2 linked regions of the Spartinivicinus marinus genome follow. The protein of the gene in region 2 binds, or shares a complex with, the protein of the main gene of each other region. Links are inferred from orthologs where the notes say so. Each region holds a gene or a part of one and is shown on either strand. Other genes may lie near its edges. The genes, in order: metK and groL.

Region 1 (11,970 bases), 1.2 Mb from region 2 along the record:
ATGGTAATAATCATCCAGAAACGTTAGCAAAAATGCTAGCTTCTCATCGTTTTGATGCCTGGGGATATGATATCAATGTAGCCAGCTGGATCCTGGCAAGACTAGGTTATAACCTAAATGACTTTGAAACCATCTATTCATTTAAGCCTATTCCCACTTGCTATGCCTTTAGTAAAAGTACAGCTGATAATACTGTTCAACTACTACAAAAAGCGCTTACTACTGTTTACCAACAAAAAGGAAAGTCAAATAATACATTACTAAATGAAATTTACGCCAAGTACGGATTAATTCACTGAATTATTTCTTTTTATGTCCCTCAAATTAATTGAGTCGCCAGTTCAAGCAAGTTTTAAAAGCAATCGAAGTAAAAGGGAGTACACTTTTATGAGCAGTAACAAACCTTCAACTACTGACTCTCCTTGTGTACGCAACTGCTGCTTGGATAATAACGATGTATGTGTTGGCTGTTTTCGCTCTCTGGCTGAAATTTTGGAGTGGCATACTGCTACAGAGGCCAGGCGTAAACAAATAGTAGAAAATGCCAACAAAAGAAAAAAACACCAATAACAATCATTAATTTTCTTTCATCAACCCCGAAATACTATTACTTTCCTCAGCCGATTTATAAGAAAATACTTTGTCTATTTCACTAGCAATTTTATCTTTAGTTATAGGTTTAGTAATCACACCATTCATACCTGCTTGGAGACATAAAGCCTTATCTTCCGGCATTACATTGGCTGTCAATGCAATGATAGGTGTTTTACCTTTATCTCCTGCAAGACTTCTAATTTGTTTCGTTGCTTCTATTCCATCCAACACTGGCATATGCATATCCATAAACACGATATCAAACTGATGGTTTAGTATTTGAGTAATTGCTGCTTTGCCATTTTCTGTAATTACTACACTAAATCCTAGTTTATTCAATACAGCCCTCGCAATCATTTGATTACTAGGCGTATCATCCACCACTAATACATGCTTATTATAATCTCTTGCCTGCTTTTTATCAGCCATTTCAGATGTGACTGTATTTTCAGATACTATCGCAGGCTCTAACGGAAGTTTTAAGGTAAAAATTGAGCCTTCACCTGGTTTGCTACTCACCAATAATTCACCATTCAACAACTGCGTTAACTTATAACTGATAGCTAAACCTAACCCTGAACCACCATAATTGCGAGTACTGGTATGTTCGACCTGATAAAAACCTTTAAAAATATTATTAACATCTTTTTCTTTAATACCAATCCCCGTATCACGCACATTAATAAAAACACAATTTTTATAATTTAAAATTACTGAGTCGACATCAACTACGATACAACCTCTATAGGTAAACTTCACTGCATTACCGACCAAGTGCAGCAAAATTTGTCTTAAACGTCCTTCATCACCGACATAATAATCAGCCACTCTTTCATTACACTTCAAAAAGAATTTGACATTCTTTTGCTCTGCTGAACTTGCAAACAATAATTTAATTTCCTCAAGTAACTTTTTAAGTGAGAACTTTTTATTTTCTGCGGCTATTTTTCCCGACTCCAAACTAGAGTAAATCAAAATATCATCTATCACGGATAGCAGTGACTTACTAGACTGGTAAATCAATTTAATAAAGCTTGACCGTTCGCTGCTATTAGGTGTTTCTAAAAGCAGCTCAGCCGTCGCTAAGACCCCATTAAGAGGAGTTCTTATTTCATGACTCATGTTCGCCAAGAATGAATTTTTCTCTTCACCCACGGCTCTTGCATACTCAAGACTTTCCGCTAAATAGTTTACTTCTTTTGCCAACTCGCCTATTTCATCATTTGACTCAATCTCACAACGCCTAGACAGTTTACCACTTGTCATTTCTTTAATATTGGCGATAGCAACTGATAAACGCTTAGTAACCTTCCTTACATAAAACACACTAAACAAAAAAACTAGAATACAAGACACTAGGGTAATACATAAAAAAATAATTAAACTACTCTTTGCATGAGATTCAACCAAACTTGCTTTTTTAGCTAGATTTTTATCTAAGGATGACATCAAACCACTAAAATTTTTAATTATTTCACTATACTTTAACGTTAACTCGGCCATTGCTGTGTAGGCACTATCTACACTTATAGAAGCCTGACGAAACAATGAAGACGTCATAGCATTGTAACTCGTCATATTTGAGATTAGATTATTGAGTTTATCTTCAGGGAAATCCTTGCCTGTATTATTTATTTCCTCCGCCAATACCTCTACACAATTAAGTGCATTTTCAGTACTTTTTAGTCGATCCTGAACATTTCTGTAATAATTTTGTTTATCAAGACCTAATTGAATTTCACGCAGGCTGCCGTAAATTAACGCATGATTTGTTGCAAACTCAGAGTATGCATGGATAAGCTGGGCATAATGGTCAAGTTTCTGTTCTTGGAATTCCTTAGCAAAGAAAGACTGCTCAATATAAATGTACACAAAATTGGATGAAACCAACAACATCACCAATAGAAAACAAACCGGGAACATTAGCATCTTTGTACGAATTGACCCGAACCGTTTCATCTAGCAATCTCGAGCAACCAATAATAAAACTAAGTAAGATGCTCTTAAAGACAAAATTGCGACAAAAAAAGTATACCAATTATGAATGATTAATAGCTTTTGCATTAATATACTACACGCTCCGTGTTAGTAGACTTTTGTATTTTAAATTATAGTCAAGTTTTCTCTTTCTATTTATTTACTATGGCCTGGCTGGCAGGCCATAGCACCTCTTATCTCTACCAGTCACAACATCTATATCAAAAAACTTTGATATAGATGTTGTGACTGGTTAAAGCAACTGCTACACTGGCTGCCATGACTACTAACTCGTTATCTCAAGACAGCATAGCTCCCACCCCTGACCAAGCACTCGTCAGCTCTGAAACGCTGGCCAGTTTTTGTAAGGCCAGTGCTGACCCTTTACGGCTTGATATCTTACGGGCGCTTAAAGCAGACTCATTTGGTGTGTTGGAGTTGTGTGCAATTCTCGATATTAAGCAGTCAGCCCTTAGTCATCATTTAAAAATCATGGCAAAGGCTGGGTTAGTGACAACCCGGCGAGAAGGCAACACAATTTTTTATCGGCGAGAATGGCCAAAGCCAGACCAAGCTACTGCTCAGTTACTAACAACTTTGTATAAAACTGTTGACTTACTCCCGATAAGCGCAGCAACACAGGAAAGGCTCCAACAAGTTAAACAACAACGAGCCGAAACCGCTAGAGCGTTCTTTGCAAAGTTTGCTGATAAGTTTCGCCAGCAGCAGGAGCTAATTGCAGAATACGATATTTACGCGGCCAGTATTAAAGAAGTCCTAACTACTCTGGCAATTCCCAAAAACAGTACAGCAATTGAAATTGGGCCAGGAGAAGGTCTGTTTTTAAACGTATTATCTCCTTTATATAAGCAAGTCATTGCTGTTGACATTTCTCAGGAAATGCTAGAGAAAGCTAAATTGTTTGCTGATGAGCAGCAATTAAATAATATTCAGTTTATTCATCAAGAAGCTGTCGAGGCTTTAGCTACACCACTGACAGCTAACTGTATTGTGATGAATATGGTGTTGCATCATGTACCTTCTCCAACTGAATTATTTATTAAAGCAAGTGAAGTACTAATACCAGGCGGCTCATTATTAATTAGCGACTTATGTGCCCATGATCAAAGCTGGGTGCAACAGGCCTGTGGTGATATGTGGTTGGGCTTTGCTGAAGACGAGGTAAATGGCTGGGTCCAACAGACTGACCTAGAGCCACAAGAAAGTTTATATCTGGGGCTGCGTAATGGATTTCAACTCCAAGTGCGGCATTTTATTAAGCCAGCATCAAATATAACGAACTAACCCATTAATTTAGGAAAAAAACAATGAGCGAATATTCTGTATTTACTTCTGAGTCAGTATCAGAAGGACATCCCGATAAGGTGGCAGACCAAATTTCAGATGCAATATTAGACGCCATTATTGCAGACGATAAAGACGCCCGGGTTGCAGTAGAAACGCTAGTTAAAACTGGAATGGTATTAGTTGCTGGTGAAGTACGTACTCAAACGTATGTGGACATTGAAGATTTAGTGCGTGAAGTTGTACTAGATATTGGCTATAACCACTCTGAAATGGGATTTGATGGTGCTTCTTGCGCAGTAATGAATGCTATCGGCAAACAATCAGCTGATATTGCTATTGGTGTAGATGAAGCAGAACATAAAGAGATGGGTGCCGGTGACCAAGGCTTAATGTTTGGTTATGCTACCAATGAAACTGACGTATTAATGCCAGCCCCTATTACCTACGCCCATCGGTTGGTTAAACGTCAGGCTGAAGTACGAAAAAATGGCATTCTTCCTTGGCTAAGACCTGACGCTAAAAGTCAGGTAACTTTTTTATATGACCAACAAGGCAAACCCTGCGGTATTGATGCTGTTGTGCTATCCACTCAACACGAAGATGGTATTAAACAGTCAGAAATACGCGAAGCTGTGTTAGAAACTATTATTCAGCCAGTTTTACCTGAAGAATGGTTAACCCCACAAACCAAATATTTTATTAATCCTACTGGCAAATTTGTTATTGGTGGCCCAGTCGGAGACTGCGGCTTAACTGGCCGGAAAATTATTGTAGACACCTATGGTGGAATGGCTCGCCATGGCGGCGGAGCATTTTCTGGTAAAGATCCTTCAAAAGTCGACCGTAGCGCAGCCTATGCTGGCCGTTATGTGGCAAAAAATATTGTTGCAGCCGAGCTTGCTGAACGCTGTGAAATTCAAGTGTCTTATGCCATTGGTGTAGCCGAGCCTACTTCTATTAGCGTCAATACATTTGGCACCGGCAGAATCAGTGATGACCAAATCATAGAGCTAATCCGAGAGCACTTTGACTTACGACCAAGAGGCTTAATTGACATGCTTGACTTAAAGCGCCCCATTTATAGATCAACAGCAGCTTACGGTCACTTCGGTCGTGAAGAAGCCAAGTTTACTTGGGAAAAAACTGATAAAGCCGATCTTTTGAAGCAAGCAGCTAAAATCTAACTAAATATTAAATAATTCGTTACAGGTATAAGCTCATGGCTAACGACTATAAAGTTGCAGATATTTCCCTCGCCGACTGGGGCCGCAAAGAAATTAAAATTGCTGAATCTGAAATGCCAGCACTCATGGCTATTCGTTGCAAATACAGCGACAGCAGGCCACTGGCTGGTGCCAAGATTCTTGGCTGCATTCATATGACCATCCAAACTGCAGTATTAATTGAAACTCTAGTTGAGCTGGGGGCAGAAGTACGCTGGTCATCTTGTAATATTTTCTCAACTCAAGATCACGCAGCTGCAGCTATTGCTGCCAGTGGCACACCTGTTTTTGCCTGGAAAGGTGAAACAGAAGAAGAATACGTTTGGTGTATTGAGCAAACTATTCTTAAAGATGGTAAACCTTGGGATGCCAATATGGTGCTGGATGATGGCGGCGACTTAACTGAAATCCTGCATAATAAATACCCTGAAATGTTAGATCGTATCCATGGTATTTCAGAAGAAACCACCACTGGCGTACATCGCCTGTTAGAAATGCTGGAGAAAGGTACTTTAAAAGTCCCAGCTATTAACGTGAATGACGCGGTTACCAAGTCTAAAAATGACAACAAATACGGCTGCCGTCATAGTTTAAATGATGCCATCAAACGGGCAACAGACCATTTATTATCAGGTAAAAAAGCGCTTGTTATTGGTTACGGTGATGTCGGTAAAGGCTCTGCTGCATCATTACGCCAGGAAGGGATGATTGTTAAGGTAACAGAAATAGACCCTATCTGTGCCATGCAAGCCTGTATGGACGGTTTTGAAATAGTTTCGCCTTATATCAATGGCGTTAATACTGGTACCGCAGAATGTATTAATCGCGAATTGTTAGGCACAACTGATTTACTAGTTACTACAACCGGCAACGTACATGTATGTGATAGCAATATGTTGCAAGCACTGAAATGCGGTGCAGTTGTTTGTAACATTGGTCATTTTGATACCGAAATTGATACAGCCTTTATGCGCAAAAACTGGGAATGGGAAGAAATCAAACCCCAGGTACATAAAATCCATCGTAAACCAGCAACTGAAGATCATATTTTACTATTATCAGAAGGTCGTCTAGTTAACTTGGGGAATGCAACAGGCCACCCATCCCGAATTATGGACGGCTCATTTGCCAACCAAGTATTAGCGCAAATTCATTTATACAAAGGTAAATTTGGTGAGTTAGCTGCTGACGAAAAACCACAGAACCTATATGTAAAAATTCTACCAAAAAAACTGGACGAAGAAGTTGCCCGTTACATGGTAGAAGGCTTTGGTGGGGTTATTACCCAAATGACCGAAGCTCAAGCTAAATATGTGAATACCCCTGTTGAGGGGCCATTTAAACCGGATAATTATAAATACTAATATACTCCCCTCCCTCATCCTCACCTTCTCCCCGAAGGGGGAGAAGAAACTAGGGACTGAGTCCTTTTGCAACAGTGTGAAATAAAATCAGCTTCGGGAAAGCAATAATATTGCTTCTAAAAACATTATGAATACACAATCATCGCTTCCAATCAGTTTTGAGTTTTTCCCAGCAAAAACTGAAGCTGGTGCAGAAAAATTATTAAACACAGCTAAAAAACTAGCAGCCTCAAATCCGGAATTTTTTTCCGTTACTTATGGCGCAGCAGGTTCAACTCGTGATCGTACTGCAGGCACAGTATTTGACATTAAAAGCTTAACCAATATATCCACAGCACCTCATTTATCCTGCATCGGTGCAAATAAAAGTGAAATAGCTGAATTATTAGCGCTTTACCAAAAGCACGATATTAAGCGCATTGTTACTTTAAGAGGGGATTTACCATCCGGAATGGGACTAGCATCAGGTGAACTTAGATACGCTAATGAATTGGTTGAGTTTATTCGCGAACAAAGTGGCGATCAATTTTACTTAGAGGTTGCTGCCTACCCAGAAATTCATCCACAAGCACCCAATGCAGAAAAAGATTTAGAAAACTTTAAACGCAAGGTTGATGCAGGTGCCAACTCTGCTATCACCCAATATTTTTTCAATGCTGACAGCTATTTTTATTTTATCGAGCGTTGTCAAAAATTAAATATAGAAATACCGATCATCCCAGGGATAATGCCAATCACTAACTACACTAAACTGGCTCGTTTTAGCGACGCCTGCGGCGCAGAAATCCCCCGCTGGATTCGCAAACAACTAGAAGCATACGGGGATGATGCCACCAGCATCAAACAGTTTGGCGAACATGTAATCACCCAATTGTGCGAAAAACTAATCAGCCAAGGTGTACCAGGCATACACTTTTATACTCTAAATCAAGCTGAACCCAGTTTGGCTATTGTGGATAATTTGGGGTTAGGGAAATAAAGAGGCTGGTTCAACCAGCCTCTTTATCAACATCATTAGCCTACAGTCGATGTATAGTTATTACTGAGGCAAACAGACTGTAGCAAATGATTCACTAGTAGCGCCACAATAATCAGTTAAGCCACTCTCTACAAACTCTTCTTGTTCAAAGCCAGCCAATGCCTGCACTAAATCATCTATTTGGTCAGCAGTAAACTCTCTTTTACTTAAAGGTGGGCCTATCAAACTGCTATCTTTCTGACCATATGAGCCATTACCAAGAAGGGTGTCATTACCAGCACCACCTAAAAGGTAGTCTGAACCACCTGCACCTGAAAGATTGTTGTATTCATTTTCAGTCAGGTAGTCGAAATCGTCATTCTTTGTACTCAAATCAACTGTAGGTGTAGATTGAAAAAACTCATCAATTCTTGCAGTATCGCCATCACTCTTAGCTGTTATGGTTAATCCATATTCAATATTACCAAATAAGCTTTGGCTATCACTGTCATCAGATATTAAGTCTTTATTATTAGATTGATGATAGATAACTGCACCCAAACTAGTTATTTGAGAATCTGACTGGAAATTACTAGTTTCTATACTATCACTTATGCTAGCTACTGCTGCTATGTCACTATTACTCATATTTCTCTTTTTAAAATCTAAATATTCACAGAATCAGAACTGTAAAATAAATGCGACAAATAGAACATAGCTGATAACATTATATAACCAAATTTAACCAAATATCATCATGAATATCTACCTAGATATTGCTCCATTTAGCAACTACCAGACCTTCCTCGAATAATGCTCAAAAGCAGTGATCTTTTGATAGCCAACCTTTTCATATAAAGCTTTTGCTGCATTGTTATCCACTGCTGTTGCCAATTTCACCGTTAATGCATTTGTTTCTATAGCTAATTGCTGGGCTTGCTCTAACAAAGCCTCGGCAATACCTTGCTTACGGTAATCAGGATGCACATATAAGTCATTGAGATACCACATTCGCTTCATGGCTACTGATGAAAACGCAGGATAAAGCTGAGTGAACCCCACTGACTGGTTGTTAACTAGCGCTAAGTAGATGACCGAGTCTTCATTTACCAATCGCTCTTTGATAAAAGTTGTTGCTGCTGGTAAATCAGCGTCCTGCTTGTAAAATTGGCGGTATTTATCGAATAAATTTGATACTTGATTAAGTTCTTCGATAGTTACTTTTATTATTTCCATTCAATCCACCCTACAGGTTTCGTATTATTCACACAATATGACTCTAATAAGCAGTCACTTTTAACTATGAATATACTCCTACAGAATAGAATATTAATACAAGCAAAATCAGCAGCAGGTATAGCCTGTTTAATAAAAATAAGATTAACTGGTCTTAACCACCATCAACTCCAATTGCTTAGCGATACTTCTAGCCGCTGATGCTAAAGCAGCTAAATCGTCAGCAACTCGATATAAACAAACGGCATCCAGTGGATTAAGCTGATTTTCGAGGCTGTAGATAGCTTTTCGATTTTCTCTTAGCTGAGTTCTAGCGGCATCTTCTAAATCTTCTATTTCTTGGGTCATTTCAGCTATAATTTCTGCCTCTTTACCTTTGAAGCCGGTTTCTAATAAATAATCTAATTCGCCAACACACCGGTGTGCTAATATAGTCGTGTTTACTGTCACCTGAACAAACTGGCTTAACTGCTCTGTCATGCCTTCAGGTATAACTAATTGGCGGGAGATAATTCTGGTCGTAATATTATCAGCAATATTAGCAACCTCATCTTGATCATAAACCAGCTTAAATAATAATTCTCTAGGCACCGGCGTTAATATACCAGCAGGTAAACGGTGGAGAATTTCTTTTTTCAACTCGTCGGCTTCATGCTCTAGCTCATAAATATGTCGTTCTATCACAGCCGCTTCATCCCAATCATCACTTACAGCTGACTGCATAAATGTAGGGAGCAACTCCACACAGCTAAGCACTTTAACCATATGTTGTTGGATAGGATGGAAGGGGGAACGTGCAAAAAGATCAATAATAGCATTACGAAACATTAGACTTGCCCCTTCCTCTTATTCTTCATTGCTTTCTTTTAAGCTTAGCACTTGAATAAATGTTAGAAGGGGTAAGATGACTGTCAGAAAAACTCAACTTATCTGACAACCATCTAGTACCCTAATATGAAGGGTATATAGCTACCATACATTAATTATGGTGTGGGCAGCAGTATATACTCACAGCGAAGGGGTATAAAAATCATTCGCGAAGAGTTACTTAATCCAGATTGATTTAGTGTTCGTAAACTCTTTAATACCTTCTGCTGCAAGCTCTCGTCCATAACCAGAGCGTTTTATACCGCCAAAGGGTAAACGCACATCACTTTTTACCAAGCCATTAATAAAGGCGTTACCTACTTCTAGCGATAAAGCTAGCTGTTCTGCTCGCTCATTATCCTGACTCCAAACACTGGCTCCTAGCCCATAAGCACTGTCATTGGCTACTGCTATTGCTTCTTGTTCATCTGCCACTTCAATTATGCTGGCAACAGGTCCAAATATTTCTTCCTGATAAGCTAGCACACCAGGTTTTACATTAGCCAAAATTGAAGCCTGGTAGAAATTACCCTCTCCTTGCTCACAGCCCAATAGGCTAATAGCACCCTGCTTAAGAGAATAACTTACCTGTTGATGTAATTCTGAGCGCAAATCAGCTCGTGCCATGGGCGCTAAAGTGGTAGCAGAATCTAAAGGATCGCCCAAAGTTAGTTGACTAACCGCTTGTTTAAATTGTTCAACAAATTGATCGGCTATTGCTGATTGCACAATAAAGCGTTTAGCTGAAATACAGGTTTGTCCTGCATTCATATAACGAGATGTCACTGCCGTTGGAATAGTGATATTTAAATCGGCATCATCTAATACAATAAACGCATCAGACCCACCCAGTTCCATCACAGACTTTTTCAAGTTATACCCTGCTAATTTGGCAACTTGCCTCCCTGCTAATTCACTGCCTGTCAGTGCTACGCCTTTAATACGTTTATCAGCAATGATTTGCTCTACTTTATTTGAGCCTATCATTAAAGTGCGAAAACACCCTTCCGGTAAACCTGCTTCTTTTACTAATCGCTCAATAGCTAAAGCACATTGAGGCACATTAGAAGCATGTTTAAGCACAGCTGTATTACCAGCCATTAATACAGGAACTAAAAACCGAAAAACCTGCCAAAAAGGGAAATTCCATGGCATTACCGCCATAATAATTCCGAGTGGCTGATAAGTAATATAGCTGCGGCTAGCATCAGTAGCCACTTGCACCGGTGCTAACATTGGCTCAGCATTATCTGCATAATACTCACAAGCCAACGCACACTTATCAACTTCTGCCAACGCTTCTTTATAAAGCTTCCCCATTTCGCAAGTAATTAACTTTGCAAGTGAGTCACGTTGTTTTTTTAGTAGACTGGCTAGTCTTTTTAAAGCATCAGCTCTTTTACTATAAGTAAACTGACGCCAATGATTAAAAGCCTGATCAGCTTTAGTTATTGCTTGCTCCAAGCTGTTATTATCAAACACCTCGAATTCATCAAGCAGTTCTTGGTTAAAAGGATTAACTGACTGGAGCTTCATGCTGACTCCTCAACGGCCTTATTTCTTCTCACCAGTAATTCGCAAAACAATACCCCTAAAAGTTGACTCAAGCAAAACCCTTTTCAGATCAAGTGTGAACAAATAGTATTATTTGCCTACTATTAGACAACAATCGTTTTTTTAAGTTATATATGCTTCGTAAATGGTTTTGCATACATCAATAATGTTGATAAATCATTTGTGATGGGTATACCTTCAGGCATGATTTCTAGGTTTTGTTGCCTTTATTCCTCACCTAGAGATCACTCATATTGGTCATATATTCCACTTTTATGCGCCGCGTTATTCCTGTGAATAACTCATAGGCTATAGTGTCTGCCCACTCTGCTACCTCATGAGCTGGCAACTCCCCTCCTCCCCACAGTACCACTGGATCATTTAGTTGAACATTAGTCGCTACCGGGCGCAAGTCGACAGCCAACATATCCATTGAGACCCTTCCAATCAGTGGGCAGCGAACGCCATTGACTAACAAAGGAGTACCTGACCTGGCATGACGCGGGTAACCATCTCCATAACCAATGGCCACTACCCCCATATACATTGTTTCAGGCGCTTGATAGGTTGCTCCATATCCTACAGTATCTCCTTTTTTTATGGTTTTTATCGCAATTAGTGATGACTGTAGTGTCATTGCTGTTTGTAGTGCTGTAGCAGAATCAGGTTGTTTTTTCACAAATGGGGAGGCACCATACAGCATAATACCAGGCCTAACCCAACCCAGATAGGTTTCAGGCCAACCCAATACAGCAGCTGAGTTGGCTACGCTAACTGAGGCATTTAAAGGTTGCACCAGTTGCTTGAAGCGGGCTAATTGATCATGGGTCATGGGATCAGTCAGCTCATCTGCACTAGCCAAATGGGTCATGCAAATCACTTGTTGTAC
Region 2 (12,044 bases):
TTCAGTTCTGGCCTGATAAAAAAAACCTGATCAAGCGAAAAGTAGAAGGTTTTTTAGCAGCTCACTCTCAACCGAGTACAATTGCTACAGAAACAGTTAAAACATCCAGTGTGTTGGTACAAGGGTTAAGTGCTGCTGAGTACTTGTTGTTTGATCCTCAGCTTAAGACTACTCAACAGGTCATTAACAATCCCCAACGCTGCCAAATGCTGGCCAGTATCAGTGCTAATTTATTTGCAAATGCTCAGCAGCTTGAAAAAAGCTGGCAAACTGAAACTGCTACTAATAAACCAACTGTCGAAGAGAGTATCAGCCAGCTGCTTAATGGCATGGCTACGCTTATTGAACGTAGCCATAAAAAGCTGGTTATGCCACTTGGCAAACAAAAAGCCAATCCTTATTTTTCAGAGTCCTGGCGTAGTCAGCATTCAATCGAAAATATTAAACACAATTTGATTAGCATCAAACAACTTTATCAGGTTCAACTAAAACCTCTGCTATTAGAGAAAAAACAAGGCAATTTATTAGCAGAGAAAATCGATCAACAATTTAACTTTACCTTTAAACTGCTTGGTCAATTTAAACAGTCACTTTTTGTTTTATTAAAACACCAGCAATTAGAGCAAACAACTCAACTGGCCCAAAGCTTAAAGCAATTAAAACAGCTATTCAGCCAACAATTACCCGACAAGTTAGGGGTAATCATTAGTTTTAACGCTAATGATGGAGATTAATGACATGAATCGGCGACAGTTTCTGGTCAGCCTTGTTGCTGGCAGTACCGGCTTAGCCGTCAGCCAGCTTAATTGGGCGCAGGCTTCTCCCCCACTCTTAATGAGTGCTTATAAGAATCAAACAGGCCAATACGGCATTGCTGCTTTTTCAACAACAGCTAACAAACCACTATGGCAACTACCTTTACCAGCCAGAGCCCATGCAGTCAGCTGTCACCCTAGTCAACCACTCGCAGCTGTGTTTGACCGTCGACCAGGCCAGCAGATACACATTATTGACTGGCAACAGGGTAAATTACTCACCACTATAAAAGCAGCTGCTAAACGGCACTTTTACGGGCACGGCACATTTAGCCGGGATGGCAAACAGCTATATTGCACAGAAAATAATTGGCAACATGGCACTGGCGTTATTGGTATTTATGATACCCAGGATTTTACTCGCCTAGATGAAATAGCCAGTGGTGGTATTGGCCCCCATGAGATAGTGCTACATCCCGATGGACAAACGCTGGTGGTCGCGAATGGAGGCATATTAACTCACCCGAACAGTGGTAGGAAAAAGCTCAACCTGGATAGTATGACCCCCAACTTGAGTCATATCAGCATTGAAACAGGCAAACTGGTTGATCAACAATCCTTTGTTCATCACCAACTGAGTATCCGTCATTTAGCTATTTCTCAACAAGGCCAGGTCGTTGCGGGTATGCAATATCAGGGTGACCAGTCAGATATTGAGCCTTTAGTTGCTAGCCAGTTTGCTCAAGGTCGCCCCCTAACCCCACTTGCTGGAGATGAACTAGCCTGGCTGCAAATGAACCAATATACGGCTAGCGTCTGTATTCTTGATCATGCTGATACTGTCGTTATTACTTGTCCTCGAGCTAATCAGATAATGAGCTGGCAGCTGAGCACTGGCAAGTTAGGCAGCATCCTTAATGTGGCAGATGCTGCTGGGGCAGTTGCAATAAGCAAAAATCACTGTGCTATTACGACCGGACTTGGGCACTTGCATACAATAAAATGCCACCAAGGCTCAATGACACCAATGACTCAACAACGTTTTGCAGATATCGCTTGGGACAACCACTTGGCACTTGCAACTATCTGATACTAAATGCCTCCTTCCCTACTGAGGTGTCGCAAAAGGGGGTTGAAAATAAGTCTAGTGTCCGATATAGAATAACAGGGTATTCTTTTGCCGCTCTTGAAGGGCCTTCCATAGCCCATTAAGAGCTAAAGCGACATCCCTGTCTCAGCTACAGAACACCCTGCCACTCCATATCCTCTAAGTTTTGCGACAGCCTCACTAGGTGCTAAATTTTAGTCACTCAATTGTAAAAAAACGTCAGCTTTCATCTACACTTAAACCTGTTAGCAACTTAGTGATTCACTCTGTCGGAAAGAAGCGTTTAGCTATTGAGGTGTTGTAATGGAGTGGCTAAAGCAAAGCTTGGTAGTCAAAATTTTCTCATTATTTATTGTGGGGCTTATCCTAATATTTGCTGTTTCCGAATGGGGTTTTCTAAGATTTAGTCATACTGTTGATCAACATCAAACGTTACTTAATCAAGAATTTAATAACGCACTTACCATTACTCAAATTAACCTTGAGTTTAAGCGACAGGTTCAAGAATGGAAAAATGTTTTAATTCGCGGTAGTGATGCTAGCCAACTCAATAAATACTGGGGGCGTTTTGAAGATCAAGAAAAAAAAATTAAAGGCATGCTAGCAACGCTTCAACAAAATGTTAAGGATAAAGAAACTCTCAACACCCTCGAAAAATTCAATACTACATACCAGGAAATGACTAAAAAATACCGCCAAGGAAAAGATACCTTTGTTCAATCCAAATTTGATATCAGTAAAGGTGATAAAAGTGTCAGTGGTGTTGATCGAGAACCATCAAAATTATTAGAAGAGGCTGCTGCACGTTTATCTACAATAGCCGCCGAAGAAGCCGCTACTGCAAAAGCAGACAGTAATAAAGTCAGTTTAGTGGCGACCTCTTCCATGGTAGTTATTTTAGTGATTGTTGGTGTTGCCTTAAGCTTAATGTTGCATCACTTCCTGGTAAAACCAACCAGACAAATAATCGACCATATCAGCAATGTTAGCCAGGGTGAACTTACTAACGTATTAGAGCTTGATCGTGAAGATGAGCTTGGCAGGCTTGCCAGTGCAGCCAACCAGCTTCAATTTTCCCTGAAAACGACTGTGACCAACCTAAAAGATGCGTTAAGCAGTTTATCTTTTTCTTCCTCAGAGCTAGTGCAAATTTCTTCTGGAATCAATAAAGGCATTCAGGAACAACACTCCAGAACAGATCAAGTCGCCACAGCAATGAATCAAATGACCGCTACAGCAAATGAGGTGGCAGAGCATGCCCAAGGTGCTGCTAGTGCTGCCAGCCAAGCGGATGAATCAGCCCAGGAAAGCATGACGGTAATGGAAGGCACCATTAAAACCATTGAAAGTATGTCGCAGGAAATCGCCAATGCTTCAGAGGTCATCCAAAAGCTGGAAGAAGACACTAAAAGCATTGGTACTGTATTAGACGTTATTCGCGGTATAGCAGAGCAAACTAATTTGTTAGCACTTAATGCAGCAATTGAGGCTGCTAGAGCAGGAGATCAAGGTCGGGGCTTTGCTGTGGTGGCTGATGAAGTAAGGACATTGGCCCAGCGTACTCAACAATCAACCGCTGAAATACAAGGCATTATTGAAAATGTACAGGTAGGTGCTCACCATGCGGTTGAAGCCATTGAGCGAGGCAAAACGCAAACAGACCTTGGCGTAGAAAGAGTGTCCCAGGCAGGCACTGCGCTAAAAAATATTACTCAAGCAGTTGAAGAAATTCGCGATATGAATCATCAAATTGCCACTGCAGCAGAAGAGCAGACGTCAGTGGCAGAAGATATCACTCAAAATATTCATGAAATCACCACCATTGCTTCTTCCAACAGCGATCAAGCAGAAAAAACCGCTCAAACCAGTGCAGCCTTAGAAGACTTGGCCAATGAGCTAGAGAAAATTGTTAATAAGCTAGGCCAATAAATATCTTTTTTGGTTTCCTCAAAACAAAAACCCCTCAGTTGAGGGGTTTTTTTAGCTACCAGAGAGGCTAGCGAGGCAAAACAGCCGGCATTACATCATGCCGCCCATTCCACCCATGCCGCCGCCCATGCCGCCCATATCAGGAGCAGCTTTTTCTTCTGGAATTTCAGCAACCATGGCTTCAGTAGTGATCATTAGACCAGCAATAGAAGCCGCTGCTTGTAGTGCAGCACGAGTCACTTTAGCTGGGTCAAGGATACCCATTTCGATCATATCGCCGTACTCACCCGTTGCCGCGTTGTAACCAAAGCTACCTTCGCCTTGCTTAACTTTGTCTACCACTACAGAGCCTTCATCACCCGCATTTTCAGCGATTTGGCGAATTGGAGACTCTAAAGCACGTAGAGCTAAGGCAATACCTTGGTTCTGATCTTCGTTATCACCTTGCACTGAGATATCTTGTAAAGCACGAATCAGTGCAACACCACCACCCGCAACAACACCTTCTTCTACTGCTGCACGAGTAGCGTGTAACGCATCTTCAACACGCGCTTTCTTCTCTTTCATTTCTACTTCAGAGCCAGCACCTACTTTGATGACCGCAACACCACCCGCAAGCTTAGCAACACGCTCTTGCAGTTTTTCTTTGTCATAGTCAGAAGTAGATTGCTCAATTTCAGCACGAATTTGCTCAACACGCGCTTGAATATCAGCAGCAGCGCCAGCACCATCAACAACAGTAGTATCTTCTTTAGTGATAGTGATACGCTTAGCTTGGCCAAGATCATCCAAAGTAGCGCCTTCTAAAGACAAGCCTACTTCTTCAGAAATAACGGTTCCGCCAGTCAGGATAGCGATATCTTGTAGCATAGCCTTACGGCGATCACCAAAACCAGGCGCTTTAACAGCAGCGACTTTAACGATACCGCGCATGTTGTTAACAACCAGTGTTGCTAATGCTTCGCCTTCAACATCTTCAGCAATAATTAACAGTGGCTTAGATGCTTTAGCAACAGCTTCTAGCACTGGTAACAGATCGCGGATGTTAGAGATCTTCTTGTCAACCAACAGAATGTATGGGCTTTCCAGCTCAGCACTCATGCTTTCTTGGTTGTTGATGAAGTAAGGTGACAGGTAGCCACGGTCGAACTGCATACCTTCAACAACGTCTAGTTCGTTCTCTAAACCACTGCCTTCTTCTACAGTGATTACACCTTCTTTACCTACTTTTTCCATTGCTTGAGCAATGATTTCACCTACTTGCTCATCAGCGTTAGCAGAAATAGTACCTACTTGAGCAATAGACTTTGAGGTTTCGCATGGAGTTGCAGCGGCTTGTAGTTTTTCAACAACAGCAATAACAGCTTTGTCGATGCCACGCTTCAGGTCCATTGGGTTCATGCCTGCAGCAACAGACTTCAAACCCTCATTAACGATAGCCTGGGCTAATACTGTAGCAGTCGTAGTACCGTCACCCGCTTTATCATTCGCTTGAGACGCGACTTCTTTAACCATTTGCGCGCCCATGTTTTCGAACTTGTCTTTCAGTTCGATTTCTTTCGCAACAGAAACACCATCTTTTGTAATGGTTGGCGCACCGAAAGATTTTTCAATAATTACATTACGACCTTTTGGCCCTAAGGTAGCTTTAACTGCATCTGCTAATTGGTTAACACCTAGCAACATGCGCTGACGGGCGTCATCACTGAAAACGACTTCTTTTGCCATGTTAATATCCTTACTTTGAACTAAATTATCTGTTTAAGAAAGCGAGAAATAAATTAAAAAGGCTTAGCCTTCCAACACACCATAAATTTCGCTTTCATTCATGATGATCAGCTCTTCGCCGTCAATTTTTACTGTGTTGCTTCCAGCGTACTGACCAAAAACGACCTTGTCGCCAACTTTAACACTTAATGGACGTACTTCGCCGTTATCTAAAACTCTGCCTTCACCAATAGCAACAACTTCACCTTGGTTAGGCTTTTCAGCAGCAGTACCTGGTAACACAATGCCGCCAGAAGTAGTGGTTTCTTCTTCTTGACGACGTACGACAACGCGATCGTGTAATGGACGGATTTTCATTGATCACTCTCCAATGTTTTTCAATTCGCCGAGTGTTGCTCAACTATCGTATAAATCAGCACAGCATAATCAGCTTATTGCTATGCAGCATTCCTTAAGAAAGCAGCCTTAAGAAAGCAGCTAAATTGATCCAGTCATCAGTAGATTACGCCTACAACTGGAAGGCAGACCATTCTATGACTGACATCAAACTTTTGTGTGAAGGAAGATGGGGTTGCTCCAAAAACTTTTCAACACCTTTCAACAAATTTTTTTAAATTTTTTTCTACCAAGAGAGTTAATCGACTAACTACTCAAGTAGTATTTTTAAGTGTGATAGCGCTGAAATGCTCATGAAGGTATCACCTACGAGCAGTGCTGAAGGTAACGGATAATGGTTACAGTAGGTAGCCCCCACTAGTAAGTAGTGGTCAGATGTAGTACGACATATAAATACTTTATGCCATTGACTCTATCCCATAGAGTATTTGTACTCGTTGTTATTTGTTTAGTTTATGCCAGTCATCTTCTCGCTTAAATTCTCCATCGATAATATGAGGGTCGCGATGAGAAGATGCTTCTGCGGTAAAGTGAGCTGAAGTATGCATATTATGCACTTTAAAACCCTTCTTAATTGCCTGCTTAATCAGCCAGTGACGGGTAAAAGGGAGTAAACAGCAAAAGCCAAGGGCATCAGTAACAAAACCTGGCGTGAGTAATAAAGCCCCTCCAACGGCCAGTATAATACCTTCAGCCATTTCCTTTGCTGGTATTTGCCCCTGCTGCATTTTTTGCTGAGCATGCATCAGTGTTGACAGGCCTTGCTGACGCAGCAACTGCAATCCAATCACCGCTGTTAGTAACACTAAACCGATGGTTAACCATGCACCAATCACTTCCCCCACTTTAATCAGCACAAACATTTCAACAATGGGGACAACAATAAACAACATTAGTAAGGGGCGCATGGTTTTAATCTCCTAAAGCACACTGATAAAGAAGTGAGATCACCCCTTCATAACATACTTTTTGCTAACAAAGCCTTCATGTCCTTATAAAGATGAAGGCAAATTCAGTTATTTTCAACCCCCTTACATGTAATAAATCATATAAGCGATTCATCAACCGGCCATAGCGACTAACTGCTTTCTCACTTGCTGAGGTGTTTCGGCCACTTCATGAAAAGCAAGCCGTATCACTTTGTCTGCGACTCGCAAGTTAAACCCTTCGCTATCAATCCCTGCCATCTGAGGAGTTACGCCATCTGGCAACTGAATACTAGCCTTTTGGCAATAGGTTATCATAGCTTTAGTATGATCCTGATTCATGTGTTGTACCATCCCCTGCTCAACCTCACCGAAGAAAGGGTTCGACTTGACTAGCAGCTCTGGCTCTAACCAATAAATTTCGCCAAACCCACCAATAAAACGAGCACGAACCAGCTCAATCACATAAAAATCAAAGTCGTGCGTTTGGTGATAGCCTCTGGCCTGAGGGAAAAATGCATAGTAACGCTCAGCCAGTAATGGATCATTTACCTGATAAGCATCGCCCACCCAAGTGAGTCTGGCTCCAGTTTGAATATCATCAATATCGGCTTCCGTTACTGTTAGCGACACTTTATTATCAGCCTCTATATTTTTTGTATGCTGAGCAATGCGACTGATCAGCATCACTAAATTCCCTTTGCCATCCAAGCAATAAGGCACTACCGAACCAAACGGATAGCCTGGTAATGAAAGTGATTGAGTAGCCAAAACACCATGATATTGGTTTAGTAACAACTGTCGTGCAGCTAAAGCTGCTTGCTCTTTTTTGCTCATTTTTCTAACCAATGGTATTACCAATAATAAACGAAGAGTTGCCAGAAAATAATAATCATTCTCACCTAAATAAGCTACTACTACCAGCTTAAATCAGATTACTTAGGAGCCACTAAATGGATATTACCAATAAAGTGATTGTCATTACTGGAGCTGCTCAAGGGCTTGGCCGGGCCATGGCCGAACGCTTTGCCAAACAGCACGCACACTTGGCATTAGTAGACCTTAATGAAGATAAATTGCTAGAAGCGGTTAATTACTGCCAATCACTTGGGGCAAAAGCTCACTCGTTTATAGCTAATGTGGCAGATGAAACATCCGTTGAAAACTTATTTGAGCAAGTGAGTCAACAGTTTGGAAGGGTCGATGTCCTCATCAATAATGCCGGAGTGTTACGGGACCGCATGTTAGTGAAAGTCAAAGACGGCCAAATCGTCAATAAAATGAGTTTGGCAGAATGGCAAAGCGTTATTGATGTTAATCTGACTGGGCTGTTTTTATGTGGTCGTGAATGTGCAGCAAAAATGATTGAAAAGCAGCAACCTGGCGTCATTATCAACATTTCCAGCATTGCTCGAGCAGGCAATATTGGTCAAACCAACTATGCCGCAGCCAAAGCCGGTGCAGTTGCCTTAACTGTTACTTGGGCAAAAGAACTGGCACGACACGGTATTCGTTGCGCAGCCATTGCACCAGGTTTTATTGGTACTGAAATGACCGCTAGCATGAAGCCAGAAGCATTAGAACGCATGACATCGCAAATCCCTTTAGGTCGGATGGGTGCTCCTGATGAAATTGCACAAGCGGCTGAGTTTATTCTACAGAATGATTATTTTTCGGGGAGAGTGGTAGAAGTAGACGGCGCCTTCCGCCTTTAGGGCAGCTCCAAAAATGTTCTTTTTCCGCGATAGCTGCGTTAGCACCGTACTCAGGTCCTCATGTATTATTTATACACTGCGGCCCTCCGTGCGGTGCTGCCTTGCTCTCACGAAAAAATTACTATTTTTAAAGACGCCCTTTACTCCACAAATTACACTCTACTCTGATCAACGTTAATGACCTAGCTGGCTCGAATAATACTCACAGCGAAGAGTATTACCACTTATAACCTACCCCAAAGGAGAAGGTACTGTCTTTCTTATGCTTACCCTCTGCTGGGTAGTTATCGTAGTCGTACTCATATTGCAGTACTGTTGAAATATTATAAGGTAGCCTGTATTCAAATCCAGTTTCACTTTCGAAGCGGAAGTTCTTACTTGATTCTTTAGGGATAAACATTTCGTGATTGTGGAAGAATGATAGCTTATCAAAAAATATCATTTCCTTGTTGTAATCGAGCGCCCAGCGGAACACCTCGAATTCTTTCACCCCTTCATCCCGATACTTTTCTCGAATATGGTTAATACCACCTTCAACAGAAAGCCTGTGTAATGGTGTATTGAAGAATTCATAACCCAAACCAATACCAGCCGAAAGTCGCTCATTCAGTTCTTTGATCCCATCCTCTTCATAGCCTAGGTTGGTAGTAAAGTACCAGTGCTGGTTGTAAAAGTAGTCATAGCTATAATCTGCCTGTAGCTTATCTTCTACTACATGCTCCTTTTTAGTCGTACGATCAGTTTCTAATCCTAGATTATGACGATGAACACCATGAACAAAACTTAAATCAGCATCAAAATTCAGTTCTTCTGACTCTGTATTTCCATCTTTTAACTCAATAAATGCGTAGGTTTTTCCAGAAAACCGCCAAGGTTTTTCTTTTTCCTCTTTAGGATAAAGCTGGCTGATTCCATTTAAAGCAGCGAACTCAACTACTTCACCATCGGCTTGCTTGACATGATACAGCGCCCCATCACTAGCCAGCTTGCCGTGCACCACATCACCAGAGCGAGTCACAATAGTCATTGGCTTTTTGGTCTTAATGGCTTTCACCTTAGTCCAGTCCAGCTGAATATTGGCATAGGGTGTTTTAATCACTAGTATCTCTTGGTCGAGATACTTAATTTTTCCAGAAACTTTATCGCCATTAGAGAGCGTAAGGGTATCAGCAACCGTAGAATCGCTGATAAATATAAGGCAGGTATAGACTATCTGTTTTATTAACCTTGACATGATACGATCACAGAAACTTCTTAATAAGGCCATCAGTTACTGACTAAGTTAGTAACCACGGGTTGAAATATGTTTGACTGATAATTAATACTTACTAAAAGAAAACTGAGTACGGTTAGATACATGCATAAATGAATAATTCAATTTGATAAAAAGTTTGTCATCGCTATGATGGCAGCTGTTTATGGCTAATAACTGCTTATTTGCTTCAACTAATTTATTGCAACCTGAATAATTAATTTTTTCAGCATCATCAACACAGTTATTGTCACCAATGTTAACCACTACTACCTCAGTCATGACTACCAATAAGTTGTTACGGCCACTAGTTATTACGACCAACTGAAAGAAGCAGCAATGGATCCAACAAAAAATGCCCGCATTTGGCAAGTCGTTAGTTTAATACCTAAAGGCCGAGTTGCTACCTATGGCCAAGTCGCCAGAATGGCTGGTTTGCCTAATCATGCACGGATGGTGGGCAGTGTACTAAAACAACTGCCACACGGTTCTGGGCTACCTTGGCACCGGGTAATTAATAGCAAAGGCTGCTTATCATTTCCGCGAGATAGTAAGCAGTTCTCAATACAAAAAGAAAAGCTTGAAGCAGAAGGTATTATCTTCGATAACCAAAAAGTTTCATTACAAAGGTTCCAATGGCAGGGTGAATAATATCAGGTTACACAACCTTAACAAGCGCTCACAAACTCAGTACTATCAATATGCACAGCCGTTGAAACTAATTAGCAGACTCTCACTTGAGTAAAAAATATGCAGGCAACCTTATCAAAGCTCCTTGACACCCTGGCTATATACACCCAGCGCCGGGTCATTACCATGCTGCTTCTGGGTTTTTCATCTGGTCTGCCCTTTATGCTGATTTTCTCTTCTCTATCTTTCTGGCTAAGGGAGGCAGGCGTCGACCGTGCATCAATCACTTTGCTCAGCCTGACAGGATTAGCGTTCGCCTTTAAGTTCTTGTGGTCTCCACTTGTAGATAAATTATCAATCCCGACATTAGGCCAAAAGTGTGGCCAGCGCCGTAGCTGGTTATTGCTATGCCAACTGACCATTCTGTCGTGCTTTCTTTTAATGGCTTTGCAAAACCCTTTAGCAAGCTCAGGCTTCCCTCTAGAAATAATGGCCACACTTGCGGTAATCGCAGCACTTAGTGCGGCTACTCAAGATATTGTTATTGATGCTTATCGAATTGAAATGGCAGAGCCAGAATTACAAGGAGCCATGGCTGCCATGTATATTGGGGGCTATCGAGTAGCCATTATTACAGGTGGTGCCGGCACACTTGGACTGGCTGCCTGGTTTTCAGGAGATCTAACAGGTTATCAGTACACCGCTTGGCAGAGTACTTATTTGGTGATGGGCAGTTTAATGTTAATTGGCGTTATAACCACATTATTAATGCCTGAGCCTGTCCGCACCGTTGATCAGGCAACGGTTGAGTTAGAACAAAAAAGTAACGCTTTTATCAGCCGCTATTTACCTGGCTCTTCGTTGCTTAAACAAATAATCACTGTTTTCGTTAGCGCCATCTGGGACTTTATTAAACGCTACGGCTGGCAAGCAGTAGTGATTTTGCTGTTAATCGGCAGTTATCGTATTGCTGATATTGTTATGGGGGTCATCGCAAACGTTTTTTATGTCGATATGGGCTTCACTAAGTCTGAAGTAGCTACAATATCAAAGGTCTATGGTGTGATTATGACCTTAGCTGGTGCAGCTTTAGGTGGTTTTATTATTAAGTATGTTGGTGTGATCAAAGTGCTATTTATTGGTGCTTTTATGTCTGCCGTCACCAATTTACTATTTGCTGCATTGGCCCATATTGGACATGACACCAGCTTTCTGATTTTTACCATTAGCTTAGATAATTTAAGCAGTGGGCTAGCTCAAGTTGCATTTATTGCTTACTTATCAAGCCTAACGAATGTGTCGTTTTCCGCAACTCAATATGCACTGTTTAGTTCACTGATGTTGCTATTTCCAAAACTCATTGGCGGAGGCTCAGGTTGGATCGTTAACCAAATTGGCTATTCCCACTTCTTCACCTTTACTGCTATTTTAGGTATCCCAGTACTCGTTTTAGTTGTCATTGCAGGTAAAGTGGCACCACCTGATACTACTAACAAGCAAGACAGAGATGCCAACAGCTCTCTACCCATACCCTAAAACAGCATGAGGGTGCCTCTAAAAAGGACATGTCATATATTCTTGAGGTAAAGGATCTTACTAAACAAT

Evidence for each region.
Region 1: the proteins of groL (region 2) and metK are in contact, whole or in part, in a cryo-EM structure (PDB 8P4O), measured with the Escherichia coli proteins. The link is inferred for Spartinivicinus marinus from one-to-one orthologs.

Annotation. Positions count from the first base shown.
Region 1 is NZ_JAPJZK010000001.1:3,113,502-3,125,471, reverse strand. What follows is about bases 3,104-5,981. They hold metK (methionine adenosyltransferase), read left to right. Parts: upstream 3,104-3,899; coding sequence 3,900-5,063; downstream 5,064-5,981. Other genes in these bases: ahcY (adenosylhomocysteinase), read left to right, coding at 5,099-5,981; OQE68_RS14080 (metalloregulator ArsR/SmtB family transcription factor), read left to right, coding at 3,104-3,876. Outside these bases: OQE68_RS14095 (substrate-binding periplasmic protein), read left to right, coding at 1-299; OQE68_RS14090 (DUF1289 domain-containing protein), read left to right, coding at 388-570; OQE68_RS14085 (ATP-binding protein), read right to left, coding at 577-2,484; more of OQE68_RS14080, read left to right, coding at 2,851-3,103; more of ahcY, read left to right, coding at 5,982-6,466; metF (methylenetetrahydrofolate reductase [NAD(P)H]), read left to right, coding at 6,594-7,445; OQE68_RS14060 (hypothetical protein), read right to left, coding at 7,506-8,072; OQE68_RS14055 (GNAT family N-acetyltransferase), read right to left, coding at 8,217-8,660; OQE68_RS14050 (TIGR00153 family protein), read right to left, coding at 8,805-9,488; OQE68_RS14045 (NAD-dependent succinate-semialdehyde dehydrogenase), read right to left, coding at 9,705-11,063; alr (alanine racemase), read right to left, coding at 11,320-11,970. UniProt on the Escherichia coli protein: Catalyzes the formation of S-adenosylmethionine (AdoMet) from methionine and ATP.
Region 2 is NZ_JAPJZK010000001.1:4,329,391-4,341,434, reverse strand. The notes cover bases 3,202-6,153. They hold groL (chaperonin GroEL), read right to left. Parts: upstream 5,521-6,153; coding sequence 3,883-5,520; downstream 3,202-3,882. Other genes in these bases: OQE68_RS19420 (co-chaperone GroES), read right to left, coding at 5,584-5,877; OQE68_RS19430 (methyl-accepting chemotaxis protein), read left to right, coding at 3,202-3,792. Also shown: OQE68_RS19440 (imelysin family protein), read left to right, coding at 1-734; OQE68_RS19435 (DUF1513 domain-containing protein), read left to right, coding at 739-1,845; more of OQE68_RS19430, read left to right, coding at 2,167-3,201; OQE68_RS19415 (FxsA family protein), read right to left, coding at 6,357-6,824; OQE68_RS19410 (HugZ family pyridoxamine 5'-phosphate oxidase), read right to left, coding at 6,978-7,679; OQE68_RS19405 (SDR family oxidoreductase), read left to right, coding at 7,796-8,557; OQE68_RS19400 (DUF481 domain-containing protein), read right to left, coding at 8,775-9,791; OQE68_RS19395 (hypothetical protein), read right to left, coding at 9,876-10,091; OQE68_RS19390 (MGMT family protein), read left to right, coding at 10,149-10,460; OQE68_RS19385 (AmpG family muropeptide MFS transporter), read left to right, coding at 10,560-11,975; OQE68_RS19380 (ABC transporter ATP-binding protein), read left to right, coding at 12,005-12,044.